One region of the Dyella thiooxydans genome, then DNA from elsewhere that is predicted to be linked to it. Evidence: predicted binding sites of a transcription regulator. Region 1 holds the regulator's gene; each other region holds the start of a gene.
The links. Region 1 encodes FliA, which starts transcription of late flagellar genes. Its sites were predicted from a motif close to TAAAGTTTNNCNNNCNNNGGCCGATAA; they were not measured.
Positions count from the first base shown of each region.

Region 2: motA (flagellar motor stator protein MotA) is a predicted target of FliA. The motif match lies at 3,587-3,613, and genes of this name have one in related genera.
Region 3: ATSB10_RS15190 (GGDEF domain-containing protein) is a predicted target of FliA. The motif match lies at 3,395-3,421, and genes of this name have one in related genera.

Region 1 covers NZ_CP014841.1:2,130,273-2,136,738, forward strand. Annotated here, with positions in the region: gene ATSB10_RS09785 (chemotaxis protein CheA) at 1-1,916, opposite strand, end outside; gene ATSB10_RS09790 (protein phosphatase CheZ) at 2,011-2,655, opposite strand; gene cheY (chemotaxis response regulator CheY) at 2,652-3,059, opposite strand; gene ATSB10_RS09800 (RNA polymerase sigma factor FliA) at 3,120-3,854, opposite strand; gene ATSB10_RS09805 (MinD/ParA family protein) at 3,856-4,848, opposite strand; gene flhF (flagellar biosynthesis GTPase FlhF) at 4,845-6,452, opposite strand.
Region 2 covers NZ_CP014841.1:1,927,914-1,934,379, forward strand. Annotated here, with positions in the region: gene ATSB10_RS08735 (aminoglycoside phosphotransferase family protein) at 1-738, shown strand, start outside; gene murU (N-acetylmuramate alpha-1-phosphate uridylyltransferase MurU) at 735-1,442, shown strand; gene motB (flagellar motor protein MotB) at 1,439-2,680, opposite strand; gene motA (flagellar motor stator protein MotA) at 2,677-3,537, opposite strand; gene secF (protein translocase subunit SecF) at 3,703-4,680, opposite strand; gene secD (protein translocase subunit SecD) at 4,820-6,466, opposite strand, start outside.
Region 3 covers NZ_CP014841.1:3,350,293-3,356,758, reverse strand. Annotated here, with positions in the region: gene ilvB (biosynthetic-type acetolactate synthase large subunit) at 1-349, shown strand, start outside; gene ilvN (acetolactate synthase small subunit) at 385-657, shown strand; gene ilvA (threonine ammonia-lyase, biosynthetic) at 663-2,234, shown strand; gene ATSB10_RS15190 (GGDEF domain-containing protein) at 2,248-3,321, opposite strand; gene ubiA (4-hydroxybenzoate octaprenyltransferase) at 3,612-4,505, shown strand; gene ATSB10_RS15180 (methyl-accepting chemotaxis protein) at 4,497-6,203, opposite strand; gene ATSB10_RS15175 (ComF family protein) at 6,290-6,466, opposite strand, start outside.

The sequences.
Region 1 (6,466 bases):
TCGCCGGTGACGGTGGCGCCGGCCACGCCTGCGACGCCCTCGAACAGGTGGCCGAGCGGCTTGACCATGACGTCCTCGCGGCCGAGCACCTCGTGCACCAGGCAGCCCAGACGCAGGTGGCCGATGTGCAGCACCACCACGTGCCGACCGGACGCGCCGGTGACACCGGCCCAGCCGGAAAGATCGCCCAGCACCAGCGCACGCCCGCGATGCGAGGCGACCATGCGGCCGTCGAGCAGGCTGTCCTGCCCCGGACGCAGTTCGAACACTTCGTCCACGTTGCTCAGCGGCAGCGCCAGCAGGCGGTCGCCCACGCGCACCATCAGCACCCGCAGGATCGCCAGGGTCAGCGGCACCGCCAGCTCCAGCGTGCTGCCACGACCGAGCTTCGAGGTCACCTGCAGGGTGCCGCCCAGTTCGGTGATGCGGGTCTTGACCACGTCCATGCCGACGCCGCGGCCGGAGATGTCCGACACCGTCGCCGCCGTGCTGAAGCCGGCGCGGAAGATCAGCTCGTAGCACTCGTTCTCGGTCAGGCGAGCGGCCTGGGCCTCGTCGATAACGCCCTTCTCCACCGCCTTGCGCCTGAGCACGTCGGGGTTCATGCCGCGGCCGTCGTCGCTCACCGAGATGACGATGCGCTCGCCGCGCTGGGCGGCACCCAGGCGGACGGTACCGCGCCGCGGCTTGCCGGCGCGCTCGCGGTCTTCCGGCCCTTCCAGGCCATGGTCGAGGGCGTTGCGGATCAGGTGCACCATCGGATCGGCCAACGCCTCGACCAGGCTGCGGTCCAGGTCGGTGCCCTCGCCTTCGGTCACCAGGTCCACGTCCTTGCCGAGCTGGCGGGCCAGGTCGCGGACGATGCGAGGGAAGCGCTGGAACAGGCGACCGACCGGCTGCATGCGCATGCCGAGCACGGCGTTCTGCAGGTCGTCGGCGACGCGGTTGAGTTCGTCCACGGTGGACGACAGGGTGTTGTCGCCGTTGCGCGAGGCCAGCGTGAGCAGGCGGTTGCGCAGCAGCAGCAGCTCGCCGGCCTGGTTGACCAGGGCGTCGAGGCGGTGGGTGTCCACGCGCACCGTGGCCTCGGCCGCCGGCGCCGCGGCGCGGGCCGGTGCGGCGGCGGGCGCTGCCGGTGCGGGAGTGGGCGCCGGCACGGGAGCGGGTGCCGCGGCCGGCGCGGATGCCGCCGCAACCTGGCCGGGAGCACCGGTGCCATGAATCGAATCGAGCAGCGCCTCGAACTCGTCGTCGTTGATCGCGCCGGAGGCGGTCGCCGCGGCCGCGGCAGCGGCGGGCGGTTGCCCCCCCGGGACGGCGCCACCGTGCAACTGGTCCAGCAGGGCTTCGAACTCGTCATCGCCGATGCTGCCGGACGGCGCGGCAGCGACCGGTTCGGGCGTCACCGCGCCGGGCGCGGCGGTGCCGTAGAGCGAATCGAGCAGGGCCTCGAACTCGCTGTCGTCGATGGTGCCGTCACCCGCCTGGGGCGGCGGCGCCACCGGCTTGGGCGTGGGCGCCTGGGCGGGCTTCGCGGTGCCGGGCGTCAGACGCGCCAGCAGGTCGGCCGGCGGCATGTCCATCGATTGGCCCGCGGCCAGCGCGGCCATCATCGCCTGCAGCAGGTCCAGCGCCTCGAGCAGCGCGTCCATCCGCGGCGGATCGATCAGCAGCGCACCGTTGCGGGCGGCGTTGAGCAGATCCTCGGCGTGGTGGCACAGCTGCACCATCGGCTCGACGTTGAGGAAGCCGGCACCGCCCTTGACGGTATGGAACGCGCGGAACACCGCGTTGAGCAGCTCGGCATCCTGCGGCGTCGCCTCCAGGTCCACCAGCTGCTCGCCGAGACGCTCGACCAGCTCACCGGCTTCGACCAGGAAGTCGTCGCGCAATTCGGCATCGAAGGAGGGATCCATCTAGATCTCCCTCCCCGACGGGCGCATCGCTTCGCCCCCCGCCGTGGCGGCGGTCGGACGTCGCGGCAAGGGCGGCATCGGCATCATGGGCGCCTCAGAAGCCGAATTCGCTGAGCAGGCGGTCGGCCTCGTCCTGGCTGTTGATCTTCTCGACCGCTTCTTCGGTCTCGCGACCGGACAGCGCGCCGGTGAGGCGCACCAGCTCGATCATGGCCGACTCCACCGAGCTGATGAAGCCGACCACCTTCTTGATGCGCTGGCCGGAAAGATCCTGCCAGGACTGCGCCAGCACCATGTCGTTGAGACCGGCGGTGCAGTGCTCGGCGAACTCGGTGGCCTGCTGCGCCAGTGCCTTCACCGGCGCGGACGAGATCTCATCGGAGGCGTCCAGCATGACCTTGGCGTCGTTGGCCAGCGACTCGGCCTCCGGGCGCATGCGCTCGGCGAAGTCGATGGTGCGGTGGGCCGCCTGCGAGCTCATCTCCAGCACGTCCTGCAGGTGCTTGCGCGCGTCGGTGACGTTGTCGGGATAGCCGTCCTGCACCAGGTCGCCGCCGAGGCGGCTGACCGCGTCGTGCAGGTCGCGGGCGAGTACGCCCAGGGCGCGGAACAATTTCTGCTCGCGCTGGCGCACGAGGGAGTCGAGCGCGTGTTCGAACGCCGGGCCGTCCGGGCTGGTCAGCAACTGGTGCAGTTCGTCCGGCAGGGTCTCGCGGGTCAGGGAAAGTTGGGCGCTCATGCGGCTGCTCCTGCGGCAGCCAGCCGCTCGAAGATCTTGGTGAGTTTTTCTTCCAGCGTGGCAGCGGTGAACGGCTTGACGATGTAGCCGTTCACGCCGGCCTGCGCGGCGGCGATGATCTGGTCGCGGTTGTTTTCCGCCGTGACCATCAGCACCGGCATGGTCTTGAGCGTGGGCTCGGCGCGGATCGCGCGCAGCAGGTCGATGCCGGTCATGTTCGGCATGTTCCAGTCGGTCACCACCATGTCGAATGGCTGGGCCTTGAGCATCGCGATGGCCGCCTCGCCGTCGTCGGCTTCCTGGATCAGGTTGCCGGCGAAGCCGAGCTCGACGAGGAGGTTCCTCACGATGCGCCGCATGGTGGAAAAGTCGTCCACCACCAGGATTTTCATGTTCTTGTTCAAGCCCGTCTCCACTTGCACGCCTCGCGGTCGTGCGCCAGCCCTAGTGTTTCCGTGCGTTGCTCAGTCGTCGTCCCGCCACCCGGTCATGCGCGCGCGCAACCGGATGATGGCCTGGCCGTGGATCTGGCAGACCCGCGACTCGGTGACGCCAAGCACCGCGCCAATCTCTTTCAGGTTGAGTTCCTGCTCGTAGTACAGCGACATCACCAGTTGCTCGCGTTCCGGCAGGGTGGTGATCGCGTCGATCAACGCCTGACGCAGACCCTGCTGCTCCAGTCCCTCCGCCGGACCGAGGCCACTGGCATCGGCCACGTCCATCGCCGGGCTTCCGTCGCCGTCATCCGGCGCCGTGAGGCTCAGCAACCGGGCGCTGGCGGCATCGGCCAGCACCTGGTGGTACTCGTCGGCGGTCATGCCCAGTCGCTTCATGACCTCCGCATCGTCGGCGTCCGCACCGGTCTCGATCTCGACCTGGCGCACCACGTCGGCGACTTCACGCGCCTTGCGGTGAACCGAGCGCGGGGTCCAGTCGGTCCTTCGCAACTCGTCGAGCATCGCGCCACGGATGCGGATGCCCGCATACGTCTCGAAGCTGGCCGAACGATCCGTCGCGTAGTTACGCGCCGCCTCCAGCAGGCCGATCATGCCCGCCTGGATGAGATCGCCCACGTCGACGCTCGGGGGTAGTCGCCCCATCAGGTGATAGGCGATGCGCCTGACCAGCGGCGCATGCGTTTTCACCAGTTCGTCGGCGCTTTGCCGTTGAAGTTGCAGATATTCCGTTGCCACGCTCATCTCACCACCCCGTCGCCGGTGCAGCCTGACCACTGAAGAAAGCGATGCGGCCGAGCCCCCGACGATCGGGTTCTGCCCATGTATCGGCCGCACCTGCCAATTGCTTGAATGCCTGTGACGAGCGACTGCCCGGGGCCATGTCCACCACCGCGTTCTGGCGGCGGATGGCCTGGCGCAGACGCTCGTCCTGCGGCACCCAACCCATGAAATCCAGCATCACATCGAGGAACCGGTCGGTCACCCGGGCCAGCTTCTGGTGCAGCGCGCGGGCTTCGCCCAGGTTGCGCACCATGTTGGCCACCATGTGCAGCCGCTTCACCCCGAAATCCCGGCTGAGCACCTTGGCCATCGCATAGGCGTCGGTGATCGAAGCCGGCTCGTCGCACACCACCAGCAGCACGTCGTCGGCCGCGGCGGCGAACATCGACACCGAGTCGGAAATGCCGGCGGCGGTGTCCACCAGCAGGAAATCCGGTACCTGCGGCAGCTCGTCGAAGGCGCGGATCACCGCGGCCTGCTCGCCCGAGCCCATCTGCGCCAGCCGACGCGCGCCGGAACCGGCGGGAATCACCTTCAGCCCGTGCGGCGCCTCCATCACCAGGTCCTGCAGGCTGCACTGGCCGTCGAGCATGTGGCCGAGGTGGCGCGAGGGCGCCAGGCCGAGCAGCACGTCGACGTTGGCCAGGCCCACGTCGGCATCCAGCAGCAGCGTGTCGCGCCCCATCATCGCCAGGGTCATGCCCAGGTTCACCGCCACCGTGGTCTTGCCCACGCCACCCTTGCCGCCGCACACGGCGATGGTGCGGCAGCGGTGGCCGGAGATGCGCCGATCGAGATTGGCCGCCTGCGTCCCGACGCCATGGTCGGGGGTGACGATGCCGGTGTCGGTGATCGACGAAACCATCTGCTTGAGTCCCCAGGCCTGATTCATGGAAGGCGCATGCGCATCCGCCGCGGCGCCGGAAAAGTCGTTGAGGGTGGACAACGCGCTCATGCGTGGGCCACCTGGAAACCGAAGCGCTCGGCCAGCATGCCGTCGTCCAGCGGCGGCGCGGCTGTCTTCAGCGCGTGCGCGGCGCGCAGCACCAGCACGCGGGCGTCGGCCACGGCGAGGTCTTCCGGCACGCGCTGGCCGTCGGTGGTGTAGTCCAGCGGCAGCCTGTGGCGGATCAGCACCGACAACGCGCCACCGAGGTTCGGCGCCTCGTCGAGCTTGGTCAGCACCACGCTGGCCGGCTCCAGCGGCATGTAGGCGCGCACCGATTCCTCCAGCGACTGCGACTGCGAATTGGCCGCCAGCACCAGCGAGATGCGCAACGCGATGCCGTCGCTGTGGGCGACCTCGTTGAGCACATCCATCTGCTGCTCCAGCCGCGGATCGGTGCCGGACACGCCGGCGGTGTCGATCAGCACGGTGTGCTTGCCCTTCAACATCTCCAGCACCTGGCGCAGGCTCGCCGCGTCGTCGGCCGGGTACACGCGCACGCCCATCAGGCGGCCGTAGTGCTCCAGCTGGGCGGCGGCGCCGATGCGGTAGTGGTCGGTGCTGACCAGCGCCACGTTGGCGGCGCCGTGACGCACCACCGCCCTGGCGGCGAGTTTGGCAATCGTGGTGGTCTTGCCCACGCCGGTCGGACCGACCAGGGCGGTCATTCCGCCATCGCTGTCGCCGCGGCCGCTGATCGCCACGCTGCGGCTGAGCATGCCCAGCGGCAGGTAGCGCGCCTGTTCGGCACTGATCTGTTCGGGCAGGTCGTCGGCGAGCTTGCGGGCGACGTCGGCGTCGATGCCCAGGCGGGTGAGTTCACGCAGTACGCGGGCGCGCAGCGGGTGGCGGCGCTCCATGTCGTTCCAGGCCAGGCTGGACAGCTGCATTTCCAGCATCTCGCGCAGGAAGCCCAGCTCGGCGCGCATGCGCGCGGTGTCCTGCATGGCGCGCTCGATGGCCGGGTGCACGGTCGGGGCCTCGTTCGCGGCAGCCTTCGCCTCGGCCGGCGCCGGGGCGGGGACCGGAGCCGGGGCCGATGGGGTCGCCGCGGCAGGCTTCGGCGCCGGCGCGGTCTCCGCGGCCACCGGGGCGGCGCTGCGACGCGCCACCGGCATGGCGACGCGTGCCGGCGCGTTCGAGGCGTTCGATGCGGGTGCGGCCGGCGGGACCGGGGCACGGCGGACCGCCTGCGACAGGGCCACGGTGTCCTCCGCCACATCCTCACCATAGGGACGCGCCGGCGCAGCGGGCCGGGATGCCGGCGGCAGCCGATCGGCCGGCGCAGCGACGGCGGCGGGCGTTGCCTCGGCGGTCGGCTCCGGGGTGTCCTGCAGCAGGCGACGGCCGAGGCGACCGTGACGGGCGGCCGGCACGTGTTCGGCCGGCGTCGGCAGTTTGACTTCCGGCGTCGGTGCCACGTCACTGGCGGCCGGGGCGCCGTGGCGGGCAGCCTCGCGCACCAGCGCCTCGTCGTAGTCCAGTGCGGCGATGATCTCGATGCCTTCGGGCAGGCGACGGGTGGACAGGATCACCGCATCGGGGCCCTGCTCCTCACGCACCAGGCGCATGGCCTGGCGCATGTCCGGGGCGACGAAACGTTTGATCTTCATGCGTGCTTGCTCCG
Region 2 (6,466 bases), 200 kb from region 1:
CGTACCTACCTGCCGGAATTGAACGAAGGCTCGGTCGAACAGCTCTACGGTGCCGCGCTCGACGCGCTGCTGCGCATCCAGACCCGCATGGGTACCACGGACCTGGCCCACTACGACCGTGCGTTCCTGGCCCGCGAGCTGGCGATCCTGCCGGAATGGTTTCTCGGCCGGCACCTGGGCGTGACGCCCGACGACGATGAGCTGGAAACGCTGGAGGAAGCCTTCGGCGTGCTGCTGGACAGCGCGCTGGCGCAGCCGACCGTGTTCGTGCACCGCGACTTCCACAGCCGCAACCTGCTGGTGATCGACGACGACACGCCGCTGGCCAGCCCCGGCATCATCGATTTCCAGGGCGCGTTGGCCGGCCCGATCGCCTACGACCTCGCCTCGCTGCTGCGCGACTGCTACATCGCCTGGCCGCGCGAGCGCGTCGAGGCCTGGGTCGAGGCCTATCGCGAGCGCCTGCACGGCGCCGGGCTGATCGACGACGAGGTCGATACCGCCACCTTCCTGCGCTGGTTCGACCTGATCGGCCTGCAGCGTCACCTGAAGGTGCTGGGCATCTTCTGCCGGCTCGCCTACCGCGACGGCAAGCGCGGCTACCTGGCCGACCTGCCCCGCGTATCCGACTACGTGATCGACATCGCCGGCAGCTACCCCGAACTGCAGCCGATGGCCGACCTGCTGGCGCGACACGTCGGCGATCGCGACCTCACCACCCATCCGGTACCCGCATGAGGCATGCGCTGATCTTCGCCGCGGGCCTGGGCGAACGCATGCGCCCGCTCACCGACCGCACCCCCAAACCCCTGCTCGCGGTCGGCGGCAAGCCGCTGATCGTATGGCACCTGGAAAAGCTGGCGGCGCTCGGCGTGCACTATGTGGTGATCAACACCTCGCACCTGGCCGACCAGTTTCCCGAGGCGCTCGGTGACGGCGCGCGCTGGGGCCTGCGCATCCGCTACGCGTACGAGGGAGCGACGCCGCTGGAGACCGGCGGCGGCATGCTCAACGCACTGCCGCTGCTGGGGCCGGAACCGTTCCTGGCGATCAACGGCGACATCTGGGCCGACCTCGATCTCGCCCGCCTGCCCGCCGAGCCGCGCGGCGTGGCGCACCTGGTGATGGTGGACAACCCGCCCCACCATCCGGGGGGCGACTTTCACCTGGACGCCGACGGACACCTGCATGCCCGGGGCGAACCGCGCCTCACCTTTGCCGGCGTGGGGGTCTATCGCCGGGAGGTGCTCGATGGCTGGCAGGAGCATGCATCGACGACCCTGCCCGGCCAGCCGCCGCGCTTCCCGCTCGCGCCCCTGCTGCGCACCGCGATGGCCCGCGCCGCAGTGGACGGCATGCATCATCGCGGGCACTGGACCGACGTAGGCACGCCCGAGCGTCTGGCCGAGCTCGAGCGGGCCTTGTTCCCAGGCAGCCGCTAGGGCAATCGCGTCGTCGTTGCCGCCGCCGGGTAGCCGGCGGCCTGGATCGCCCGCACCGCCGCAGGCATCGCGCCCTCCCGGCCGGGTCGGACCGTCGCGGACATGCCTGCGTCCTGCACGGCCCGCACCGCGGCCGGCATCGGCGGCAGGCCCTGGGCAGCAGGCGTCGCCAGGCCAACTGGTGCCGCGCTTGCGGCCGACTCGTTGGCGGCAGAGCGCGACTCGACCACCGTCGGCGTCGACGGCGCGGTCACCGTCATCGCCGGCGCCACCGGCGAGGCGGCAAGCGAAGCGGCGATGGCCGGGGCGGCATCCGCCGTCGGCTGGGCCGAAGCGGCCGCTGCCGGCGCGCTGTCGGCCCCTTCCGGGGACTTGGCTGCCTCGGCCGCCTCGTGCGTCATCACGATGATGCTGATGCGCCGATTGATCGCCGCGCCGGGATCGTTCTTGTCGAACGGCACCGAATCGGCCAGGCCGACCACACGGGCGATCTTGCCGTTCTGCAGGCCACCCTCGATCAGTGCCCGTCGCGCGGCATTGGCGCGATCGGCGGAAAGCTCCCAGTTGCTGTAGTCGCGGCCGTTCGAATACGGCGCGTCGTCGGTGTGGCCGGAGATGCTGATCGGGTTCGGCACCTTGTTGATGAAACTGGCCAGCTCGTGAAGGATGTCGACGGTGTAGTCCTTCAGTCGCGCGCTGCCGAGATCGAACATCGGGCGGTTCTGCTTGTCCACGATCTGGATGCGCAGACCTTCGGAAGTGATGTCCAGCAGCAACTGGTCCTTGAACGGCGCCAGCGCCTGGCTCTTCTGGATGGCCGCATTGAGCTGCTGCATCAGGTCTTCCAGGCGCGCCTTTTCCTGCGCCTTGGCGAGCTTCTCCAGGTCCTCCTTGGAGGTCTGCGGCTTGGCATACCGGCGCTCGTTGCCCGGGCCCTTCGGAATGTCCATCGCACCGCCGAGCTTGATCATGCTGTCGCTGGCGCCGCCGGCGCCCACCTGCCCCGGTGGTGCGACCGTGGCCTGGCCCTGCTGCATGCTCGGGTTGTTGAAGTATTCGGCGATCGCCGCCTTCTGCTGCTTGGTGCCCTGGCCGAGCAGCCACATGACCAGAAAGAACGCCATCATCGCCGTCACGAAGTCGGCATAGGCGACTTTCCAGGCCCCACCGTGGTGTCCGCCGCTGATCCGCTTGATCTTGCGGACGACGATGACCGGTTCGCCCTGGTCCTCGCTCATGCCGCAGCGCCCTTGAGGTGCAGCTCGAGATCCTGGAAGCTCGGGCGGGACTGCGACGACAGCGACTTGCGCGCGAACTCCACCGCCACCTTGGGGTTGTAGCCGCGCAAGTTGGCGATCAGCGCCACCTTCACGCACTCGAACGCCTTGCTGTCCTCCTTCACCTTCGACTCCATCGCCTGCGCCAGCGGACCGATGAAGCCGTAGGCCAGCAGGATGCCGAGGAAGGTGCCGACCAGCGCGGCGGCGATGTGCTCGCCGATGGCGGAGGTGTCGCCACCGTTGAGCGAGCCCATCGTGATCACGATGCCGAGCACTGCCGCCACGATGCCGAAGCCGGGCATCGCGTCGGCCATCTTGGCCACCGCGTGCGCCGGGGCCTCGGCTTCGTGATGGTGGGTTTCCAGCTCGTAGTCGAGCAGCGGCTCGAGTTCGTGCGCGTTCATGCTGCCGCTGACCATCAGGCGCAGGCAATCGGTGATGAAATCGACGAGATGGTGCTCGCGGATCAACCGCGGATACTTGGTGAAGATCGGACTCTCTTCCGGGTTCTCGATGTGCGACTCGAGTGCCAGCAGGCCTTCCTTCCGCGCCACGCTGAAGATGTCGTAGAGCAGCGAGAGCAGGTCCACGTAGTCCTGCTTCTTGTATTTGGGTCCCTTGATAAGGCCGATGGCATCCTGGATCGATGCCTTGACGATCTTCGACGGATTGGCGCTGAGGAACGCGCCCAGCGCCCCGCCACCGATGATCAACAGCTCGTAGGGTTGCCACAGCGCGGCGAGATGTCCGTGGGACAGCACGAAACCGCCCACCACGGCGATAATCACGACCAGGGCACCGACGACGACAAGCATGTTCCATTCCGCCTTTGATTGAAGATGCCGTGACCCCGGCACCTTCCGTTTATCGGCGGACCTTTCGGCAAGTTGAGGCTTTTCGTGCGAACGGTTGCATGAACGTGCGCACAAAAGAAAAGCCCGGCATGAGCCGGGCTTTTCCGTTGCGGACCGCTGCGCCGATCAGGGACGGCGGGCCAGCTCCGGGTTCTCCTTGGTGACCGGCATCAGGTCCTTCTTCGACACGCCCAGCCACAGCAGGATCGGGCTGGCGACGAAGATCGAGGACAGCGTGCCGACCACGATGCCGATCAGCATCGTCACCGCGAAACCCTCCACCGCCGGGCCGCCGATGAAGTACAGCGCGGCCATGGTGATGCCAGTGAAAAGCGAAGTGATGATGGTTCGCGACAACGTGGTGTTGATCGAGCGGTTGAGGATCTCCTCCGGCTCGGCCTTGCGCGCGGAGCGGAACAGCTCGCGGATACGGTCGAACACCACCACCTTGTCGTTGATCGAGTAGCCGATCACCGCCAGCACCGAGGCCAGCACCGTCAGGTCGAACTCGCGCTGCACCAGGGCGATCACGCCCAGGGTGACCAGCACGTCATGCACCTCGGTGACCAGCGCGGCGATCGCGAAGCGCCGCTCGAATCGCATCCACAGGTACAGGCCGATACCGATGATCACGAAGATCGCCGCCACCGAACCGTCGCTCTTCACCTCGTCGCCCACGGCGGAGGTGACGAAGCTGTGGCTGGTCATGGTCACGCCGGGTGTCTCGGCCTTCAGCGCAGCGAGCACGTCGTTGGCCACCTTGTCGGCGGCGGCGGAGCTGGTCGCGCCGGTCTTGTCCGCGGCGGCGTCGGCGGTGTCCTCCTTGGCCTGCAGGCGGATCGACATCTGCCGCGAACCACCCAGGCTCTGCACCAGCGGGCTCTCGAAGCCGTGCTTCTGCAGCGCCGCGCGCACCTGGCCTACGTCGGTCGGCTGCGGATAGCTCACTTCCACCGAGATACCGCCGGTGAAGTCCAGCGCGTAGTTCAGGCCCTTGGTGAAGATCAGCCCGACCGACGCGATCATCAGCAGCACGGCCAGACCGATCGTGTACTTGCGGATGCCGAGGAAGTTGACGTTGGCGTTGTGATTGAAGATTTCCATGAACCATTCCTTCAAGGGATCCCGGCCATGGATGGCCGGTCGCGCCGCGGACCCGTCCGCTGCGCGGAGCCCGGTACGGACAGGTGCCGGACCGGACGAGTCGCCGGCCGCCCGGGACGGGCGGCCGGCGGCACAACAACTACACCGACAGCGTCTTGAGCTTGCGGTTGCCGTGGATCAGCGCGGTGATGGCATGGGTCACCGTGACCGAGGTGAACATCGAGGTCAGGATGCCGATCAGCAGCGTGACGCCGAAGCCGCGGATCGGACCCGAGCCCATCGTGGTCAGTGCCAGCGCGGCGATCAGGTGGGTGACGTTGGCATCGAGAATCGTTGCCCAGGCCTTCTCGTAGCCAGCGCGGATCGAGGCGTGCGGCGTCGAGCCGTTGCGCAGCTCTTCGCGTATGCGCTCGCAGATCAGCACGTTGGCGTCGATTGCCATGCCGAGGGTCAGCACGATACCGGCGATGCCCGGCATGGTCAGGGTCACGCCGATAAGCGACATCACCGCGACCAGGATCACCAGGTTGAAGAACAGCGCGATGTCCGCCACCAGGCCGAACAGCTTGTAGTAGATCGCCGCGGCCAGCAGCACCAGCGCCAGGCCCAGCATCACCGCCTTGAAGCCCTTGTTGATGTTGTCCTGGCCCAGACTCGGGCTCAGTGCCGACTCCGACACGATGTCCACCGGCGCGGCCAGCGAGCCGCCCTTGAGCAGCAGCGCCAGCTCGGAGGCTTCCTTCGGGCTGCCCAGGCCGGTGGTCTGGAAGTTCTTGCCGAACACGCCGTCGATGCGCGCGTCGCTGATCACTTCCTCGGTAACGCGCGGCGTACGCACTTCCTTGCCGTCGACGGTCTTGGTGTCGTACGTGGTCTCCACGTAGACCACCGCCATCGGCTTGCCGACGTTGTTGGTGGTGAAGTCCAGCATCCGCTTGGCGCCGGCCGCGGTCAGCGTGACATTCACCGTCGGCGTGCCGCTCTGCGGGTCGGTGCCGGAGGTGGCATTGGCCAGCTGGTCGCCGCTGACGATGAGCTGCTTGGCCACCAGCACCGGCTGGTGCGTACCGCGCATGTAGTACAGGCGCGCATTCGGCGGCACGTTGCCGGTCTTCGCGGCATCCACGGCCTGCGGATCCCCCGGATAACCGATGCCGGGGTGGTATTCCAGCGTGGCCACCGCGCCGATCACCTTCTTCGCCTCGGCCGGGTTCTGCATGCCGGCCAGCTCGACCACGATCTGGTTCTCGCCCTGCTGCTGGATCACCGGCTCGGACACACCCAGCGCGTTGACGCGGTTGCGCAACGTGCTGACGTTCTGCTTGATCGCCCCCAGCGCGATCTCCTGCAGCTTCTGCGGCTTGACCGCGGCGTTGAGCATGAAGCGGTCGCCACTGCTGTCGCCGTTGTTGACGTTGAGGTCGGGATACTCGCTGGCGATGTCGCTGGCCGCCGCGTTGCGGTCGGCATCCGAGCGCAGCGCGATGTTGATGCCGTTGCCGCGCCCCTTGGCGCGCGTCACCGACTCGTAGCGGATGTTCTTCTGCCGCAGCAGACTGCGGATGTCATCCGCGTAGCGCTCCTCCTGCTGGTCGATCACGCTGTTCTGGTCGACCGCCATCAGGAAGTGCACGCCACCCTGCAGATCCAGGCCCAGCGGCATCGACTTGGCGTGGATCGCGCGCAGCCAGGCCGGCACGGTCGGCGCCAGGTTCAGCGCGACGGTGTAGTTGTTGTTGTCGCCGAGCGCGGCCTTGATCACGTCGGAGGCCTTGGCCTGCACGTC
Region 3 (6,466 bases), 1.2 Mb from region 1:
CAACAACGCCGGCGACGGCATGGTGCGGCAGTGGCAGAAGCTGTTCTTCGAGAGCCGCTTCGCCTCATCCGACAAGACCCTGCACACCAAGGACTTCGTCAAGGCCGCGCAGGCCGACGGCTTCGCCTGGGCGCAGCGGCTGGACCAGCCGAGCGACATCGAGCACGTGGTCGCCGACTTCCTGGCCTTCGAGGGCCCGGCCTTCCTCGAGGTGATCATCGATCCGGATGCCGGCGTCTACCCGATGGTCGGCCCCGGCATGACCTACGCGCAGATGATCACCGGCGAACACATCGCCTCGCGCACGCCACCGAAGGCCGCCGACGGCTCGCCTGCGGACATGTTCTGACGCTGGCTCCACGCTGGCCCGACCCGATACCAAAGATGAAACACACGCTATCGATCCTGCTGCAGAACGAATCCGGCGCGCTGGTGCGCGTCGCCGGGCTGTTTTCGTCGCGCGGCTACAACATCGACTCGCTCAACGTGGCGCCGACCGCCGACATCGAGGTGTCGCGGCTGACCCTGGTCACCCACGGCGGCGGCGATTCGATCGACCAGATCCTCAAGCAGGCGCGCAAACTGGTGGACGTGATCGAGGCGGTGGAACTGCCCTCGCCGATGGCGGTTGCGTCCGATCCGGCCGCCGGCGCGTGAACGCGATGGGCGACGACGGCCTCGACCTGCTGCGCCGCGTGCTCACCGCGCGCGTGTACGAGGTCGCACGCGAGTCCGAGCTCGATCCGGCCCCGGCCCTGTCGCGGCGGCTCGGCAACCGCGTGCTGCTCAAGCGCGAGGACAACCAGCCGGTGTTCTCGTTCAAGCTGCGCGGCGCCTACAACAAGATGGTCCACCTCGACGCACTGGCGCGCGCGCGGGGCGTGATCGCCGCGTCCGCCGGCAACCATGCCCAGGGCGTCGCGCTGGCTGCGGCGCGGCTGGGCGTGCGCGCCACCATCGTGATGCCGCAGACCGCGCCGCAGGTGAAGGTGGATGCGGTGCGCGCGATCGGTGGCACGACGGTCGAGGTGGTGCTCGCCGGCGACTCCTACAGCGAGGCGCAGGCCGAGGCCGCCCGCCTGCAGGCCGAACATGGCTACACCCTGGTGCACCCGTTCGACGACCCGGACGTGATCGCCGGCCAGGGCACCGTGGGCATGGAGATCCTGCGCCAGCACGCCGGCCCGCTGCACGCGATCTTCGTGCCGGTCGGCGGCGGCGGCCTGCTCTCCGGCGTGGCGGCCTTCGTCAAGGCGGTGCGACCGGAGGTGAAGGTGATCGGCGTGCAGAGCACGGCGGCGAACGCGATGGCCCGGTCGCTGGCCGCCGACGAGCGGGTGCAACTGGACGAGGTCGGCCTGTTCGCCGACGGCACCGCGGTGAAGCAGGTCGGCGTGCTCACCTTCGCGATCTGCCGGCAATTCGTCGACGACATGATCTGCGTGGATACCGATGCGATCTGCGCGGCGATCAAGGACGTGTTCGCCGACACCCGCACCGTGCCCGAACCCTCCGGGGCGCTGGCCATCGCCGGCCTGAAACAGTACGTCGCCGCGCACGGCCTCAAGGACCAGACGCTGGTGGCGGTGTGCTCCGGCGCCAACATGAATTTCGACCGGCTCAGCTTCGTCGCCGAGCGTGCCGAGGTGGGCGAGCGGCGCGAGGCGCTGTTCGCAGTCACCATCCCGGAGGAACGCGGCAGCTTCCGCCGCTTCTGCGAAGTGCTGGGTGGGCACAGCCTGACCGAATTCAACTATCGCATCGGCGACACCCGCGAAGCACATCTGTTCGTCGGGGTGCGCACCGGCGGGCGCGAGGAGAGCGAGGCGCTGGCGCGCGCCTTCCGCGCGCAAGGCTTCGGTGTGCTGGACCTGAGCGACGACGAGCTGGCCAAGCTGCACCTCAGACACATGGTCGGCGGCCGCTCGCCGCTGGCGCAGGACGAGCGGCTGTACCGCTTCGACTTCCCCGAGCGCCCCGGCGCGCTGCTGCGCTTCCTGGCGCAGCTGCATCCGGACTGGAACGTCAGCCTGTTCCACTACCGCAACCAGGGCGCCGACCACGGCCAGATCCTGGTCGGCCTGCAGGTGCCGCCGGCCGAGCGCGCCCTGTTCGCACGCTTCCTCGCCACGCTCGGCTATCCGCACCGCGACGAGAGCGCCAACCCGGCCTACCGCCTGCTGCTGTGCGAGGCACCGGCAGGGACCCGGGCCGAGGCGTTGCGCGCGATCTGAGGCGTGTCGTGGCTCAGAACAGGTCGACGCTGCCGGCGGTCACGTCCCCGTCCAGCGCGCCACGGGCGCGCAGGTCCTCGTAGCTGAAGACCTGGTTGCGGCCGCTGTTCTTGGCGAAGTAGAGCGCCTTGTCGGCGCGGTCCAGCACGGTGGCCGGATAGTCGTGCGGGCCGATCACCGCGAAGCCCACGCTCACGGTCACCTGGCCGACCTGCGGAAACTCATGATCCTGCACCCGCGTGCGGAAACGCTGCAGGGCGGCAGTGGCCGCTTCCCGGTCGATCGCGGACATCAGCACCACGAACTCCTCGCCGCCGAAGCGGAACAGCGCGTCGCCGTGGCGGAAGCTGGCGCGCATCTGCTGGGCGATCATCAGGATCACCTCGTCACCGTAGAGGTGACCCCAGGTGTCGTTGATCCGCTTGAAGTGATCGATGTCGAGGATCGCCAGCCAGGTCTGTCCCGCCTGCTCGCCCTCGCGGGGGCGCGTGCCATGGAGCTGCCGCTGCAGGTGGCGATCGAAGCTGCGGCGGTTGTAAAGGCCGGTGAGCTTGTCGCGTTCGCTCTCGTCGAGCAGACCCACGTAGTTGGCGTAGATGCGGGCGAAGCCCTCCACCAGCGGCCGCAGCATTTCCAGCGGATGCTCGGACTCCAGCATCAGTGCGCCGATCATCCGGCCATCGTGGCGGATCGGCACCAGCATCCCGTAACCGCCGTCGCGCAGGCGCACGCAACCGCCGTCACGCTCGCCCTGTTGCAGCAGCAGATCGGTGGAGGCGTCCGCCGACCGCGGCACCAGATCGATGTTGAAGCGACCCAGCGCGTTGCGGGAACAGCGCACCAGGCTCTCCTGCGGTCCGCTGCGCTCGCCCGCGCGCTTGTACAGGGTCACCGTGCGCGCGTCGGCCAGCTCGGCCAGCGACAGTGTGAGACTGTGGTCCAGCGCCTCGGTGTCGCGCTGGTGGGTGAAATGCGCCACCGAGTCCACCAGGCGTGCCTGCGTGGCCTCGCCCCCGGACACCCAACCCGGCACCTCCACGGAACGTGACGGCACGGAATCGACGGTGGCGACTGGATCGATGGACACGAGACTCCCGGACTCGGACGGCGTTCGGGCACCCTCCCCGGGCACCCGGCATCGGGTGATGCCAGTGGGGTGGTTATCGACGCGATGCGCAACAACTTGAGGTGGCCACGCCGGTAACGCGACCTCGGACGAGGCGTCCCGCCGGCCCTGCGCGCTAGACTTCGCCGATGGCACCGACCTCGCGCAAACGCCCCCGCCGCCCCGCACCACCCTCGCCGGCCGCCCGGAACCGACCGGCGCCCACCCGCGCCACGCCGCGGCCGGCAGACGCGTCGAAACGCGCGACCCGGGTGCTGGATGTGCTGCTCGCCCTGCTGCCGCCCGGCGCACGCGCGAAGGCCCACGATTACCTGGTGCTGACCCGCATGGATCGCCCGATTGGCGCCCTGCTACTGCTGTGGCCGACCTGGTGGGCGCTGTGGCTGGCCGCGGACGATTTTCCGCCGTGGCCGACGCTGCTCATCTTCACCCTGGGCGTATTCGCCATGCGCGCAGCCGGTTGCGCCATCAACGACTACGCCGACCGCGAGCTGGACCCGCAGGTGGCGCGCACCGCTGGCCGGCCGATCGCCAGCGGCCGGGTCACCCCGCGCGAGGCCCTTCTGATGTTCGGCGTGCTGCTCGCGTTCGCCTTCGTGCTGGTGCTGTTCACCAACGCGCTGACCATCAAGCTGTCCTTCGCCGGCGCCGCGCTGGCGGCGCTGTACCCGTTCACCAAGCGCTACACCTACATGCCGCAGGTGGTGCTTGGGGCGGCGTTCGGCTGGTCGATCCCGATGGCCTTCGCCGCGGTGTCGAACACCGTGCCGCCGCTGGGCTGGCTGCTGTTCCTGGGCAACGTGGTGTGGTCGGTGGTGTACGACACCGAGTACGCGATGGTCGACCGCGAGGACGACATCAAGGCCGGCGCCCGGTCCACCGCGATCCTGTTCGGCGATGCGGACCTGCCGATCCTCGCCATCCTGATGGGCACCTTCGCGCTGGCGATGCTGTTCGTCGGCCAGCGCGCCCACCTGGGCTGGCCGTACTGGCTGGCACTGGTGGCCAGCCTCGGGCTGTTCGGGCATCAGCTCTGGCGTATCCGCACGCGCGGCCGCGAGGCCTGCCTGGCCGCGTTCCGCCACAACAACTGGCTCGGCCTGGTGCTGTGGGTGGGGATCGTGCTGGCGCTGGCGCTACGCTGATACCGGCTTGCGCGGACGCATACCGGGTGCGCCTGCGGGGATCGACCGCGGCGGCGTGCCGTCGTGTGCGCGGAAGCGCTCGCGCGGGCCGTCATGGTCGCGCCGGTCGTCGCCCTTGAAGTCGTCGCGTTCCTTTTCGCTCATGTGGAACACGCTCACCGCCTCGCCGAGCACCTGCGACTGGTAGCGCAGCGTGGCGGCGGAAGCCCGCGTCTCCGAAGCCATCGCCGCATTGCGCTGGGTCACCGAGTCGAGGTTGGCGATGGTGTCGTTGATCTGGCTGATCGCCGAGGCCTGTTCGTCGGCCGAGGCGTTGATCTCGCCCACCAGTGCCCGGGTGCGCGCCACCGCCTCGACGATCGCACCCACCCGCTGGTCCGCCGCCTCGACCGAGATCCGGCCTTGCTGGACGTGCTCGCCGGCCGTGCCGATCAGGCCGCGGATGTCCTTGGCCGCGCCAGCGCTGCGCTGGGCCAGCTGGCGCACCTCGCCGGCGACGACCGCGAAACCGCGGCCATGCTCGCCGGCGCGCGCCGCCTCCACCGCGGCGTTCAGCGCGAGCAGGTTGGTCTGGAACGCCAGTTCGTCGACCAGCGCGATGATCTCGTTGATGTCGTTGGAGGATTGCTGGATCGCGCTCATCGCCTCACGTACGTTGGCGATCGCTTCGCGGCCCTGCCCGGCCGTCTGGACGGCGCCATCGGTGGTATGCGCCGCCTCGCGGGAACGGTCGCGGTTCTGCTGCAGCGTGGCGGTGAACTCTTCCATCGTCGCCGCCGCCTCCTCGAGGCTGGCGGCCTGCGACTCGGTGCGCTCCGCCAGCTCGTTCACCGCGTCGGAGATGGTGTCTGCCGTACCACCGAAGCGGTGCACCTCTTCACGCACGTCACCGACCACGGCACGCAGGTTGACGCTGAGCTGGTTCAGCTCGCGCCCGGCGGAGCGGGCCAGAAAGCTGTCGCGGCTGAACAGCGGGCGCGACAGGTCGCCTGCGGCGACGTCGCGGGCGTTGCGGCTCAGGTCATCGAGCGCACGCATCACGCCGTAGCGGTACATGCACAGGGCCGTGAGCACTTCGGCCGCCACCGCCAGCGGGGCCACCAGGCCCTCGTGCCCCGCGACCCACGGGATGCGGGAAAGCGCGAATGGCAGTGCGGCACCGATCGCCACGCCGACGGCCACGCCCAGGCCGGTGGACTCGGAAATCCTGCGTAGCAGTGCGCGCAGGACCCCGGGGCGTTCGATGCGTCCCTCACGCAGGCGCAGCGGCAGCGGCTTCTCCGCCTTTTCGGCGGCCGCCATCTGCGCGTAGATCTGCTCGGTCGCGACGATCTCCTCCGGCGACACCCAGGTGCGCACCGACATGTAGCCGGTGATCTCGCCATCGGTCACCACCGGGGTGACGTTGGCACGCACCCAGTAGAAGTCGCCGTTCTTGCGGCGGTTCTTGACCAGGGCCGTCCAGGGGCGGCCGGTCTTGAGCGTGTCCCACATGTCGCGGAACGCCTCCCGCGGCATGTCCGGATGACGGATCAGGTTGTGCGCCTTGCCGATCAGTTCCTCGCGGGCGAAACCACTCACCGTGACAAACGGCGGATTGCAGTAGGTGATGACGCCGCGCAGGTCGGTCTTCGACACCAGGGCGTCGTTACGGCGAAGCTCGTATTTGCGCTGGGTCACAGGAAGGTTGATACGCATATCACGCTCGCAAGCCGGGCAAGGGCGGTATGCCGCCCGATCGTTCGGCTATCGGCGTTCCGGCGCACACCCTTGATTGACCGGGGTCAATTTGACGCACGACCGGCGGAGCGACCTCCGGCAGGGACCGGCGCGCGGGCGAGTGCCCAGACATCGATCCGTCCGACGCCGACCCGACGCAGGACGCGCGTGCACTCGGCGAGCGTCGAACCGGTGGTCATCACATCGTCGACGATCGCCACGTGGGCCGGAAGCGCAGCGCC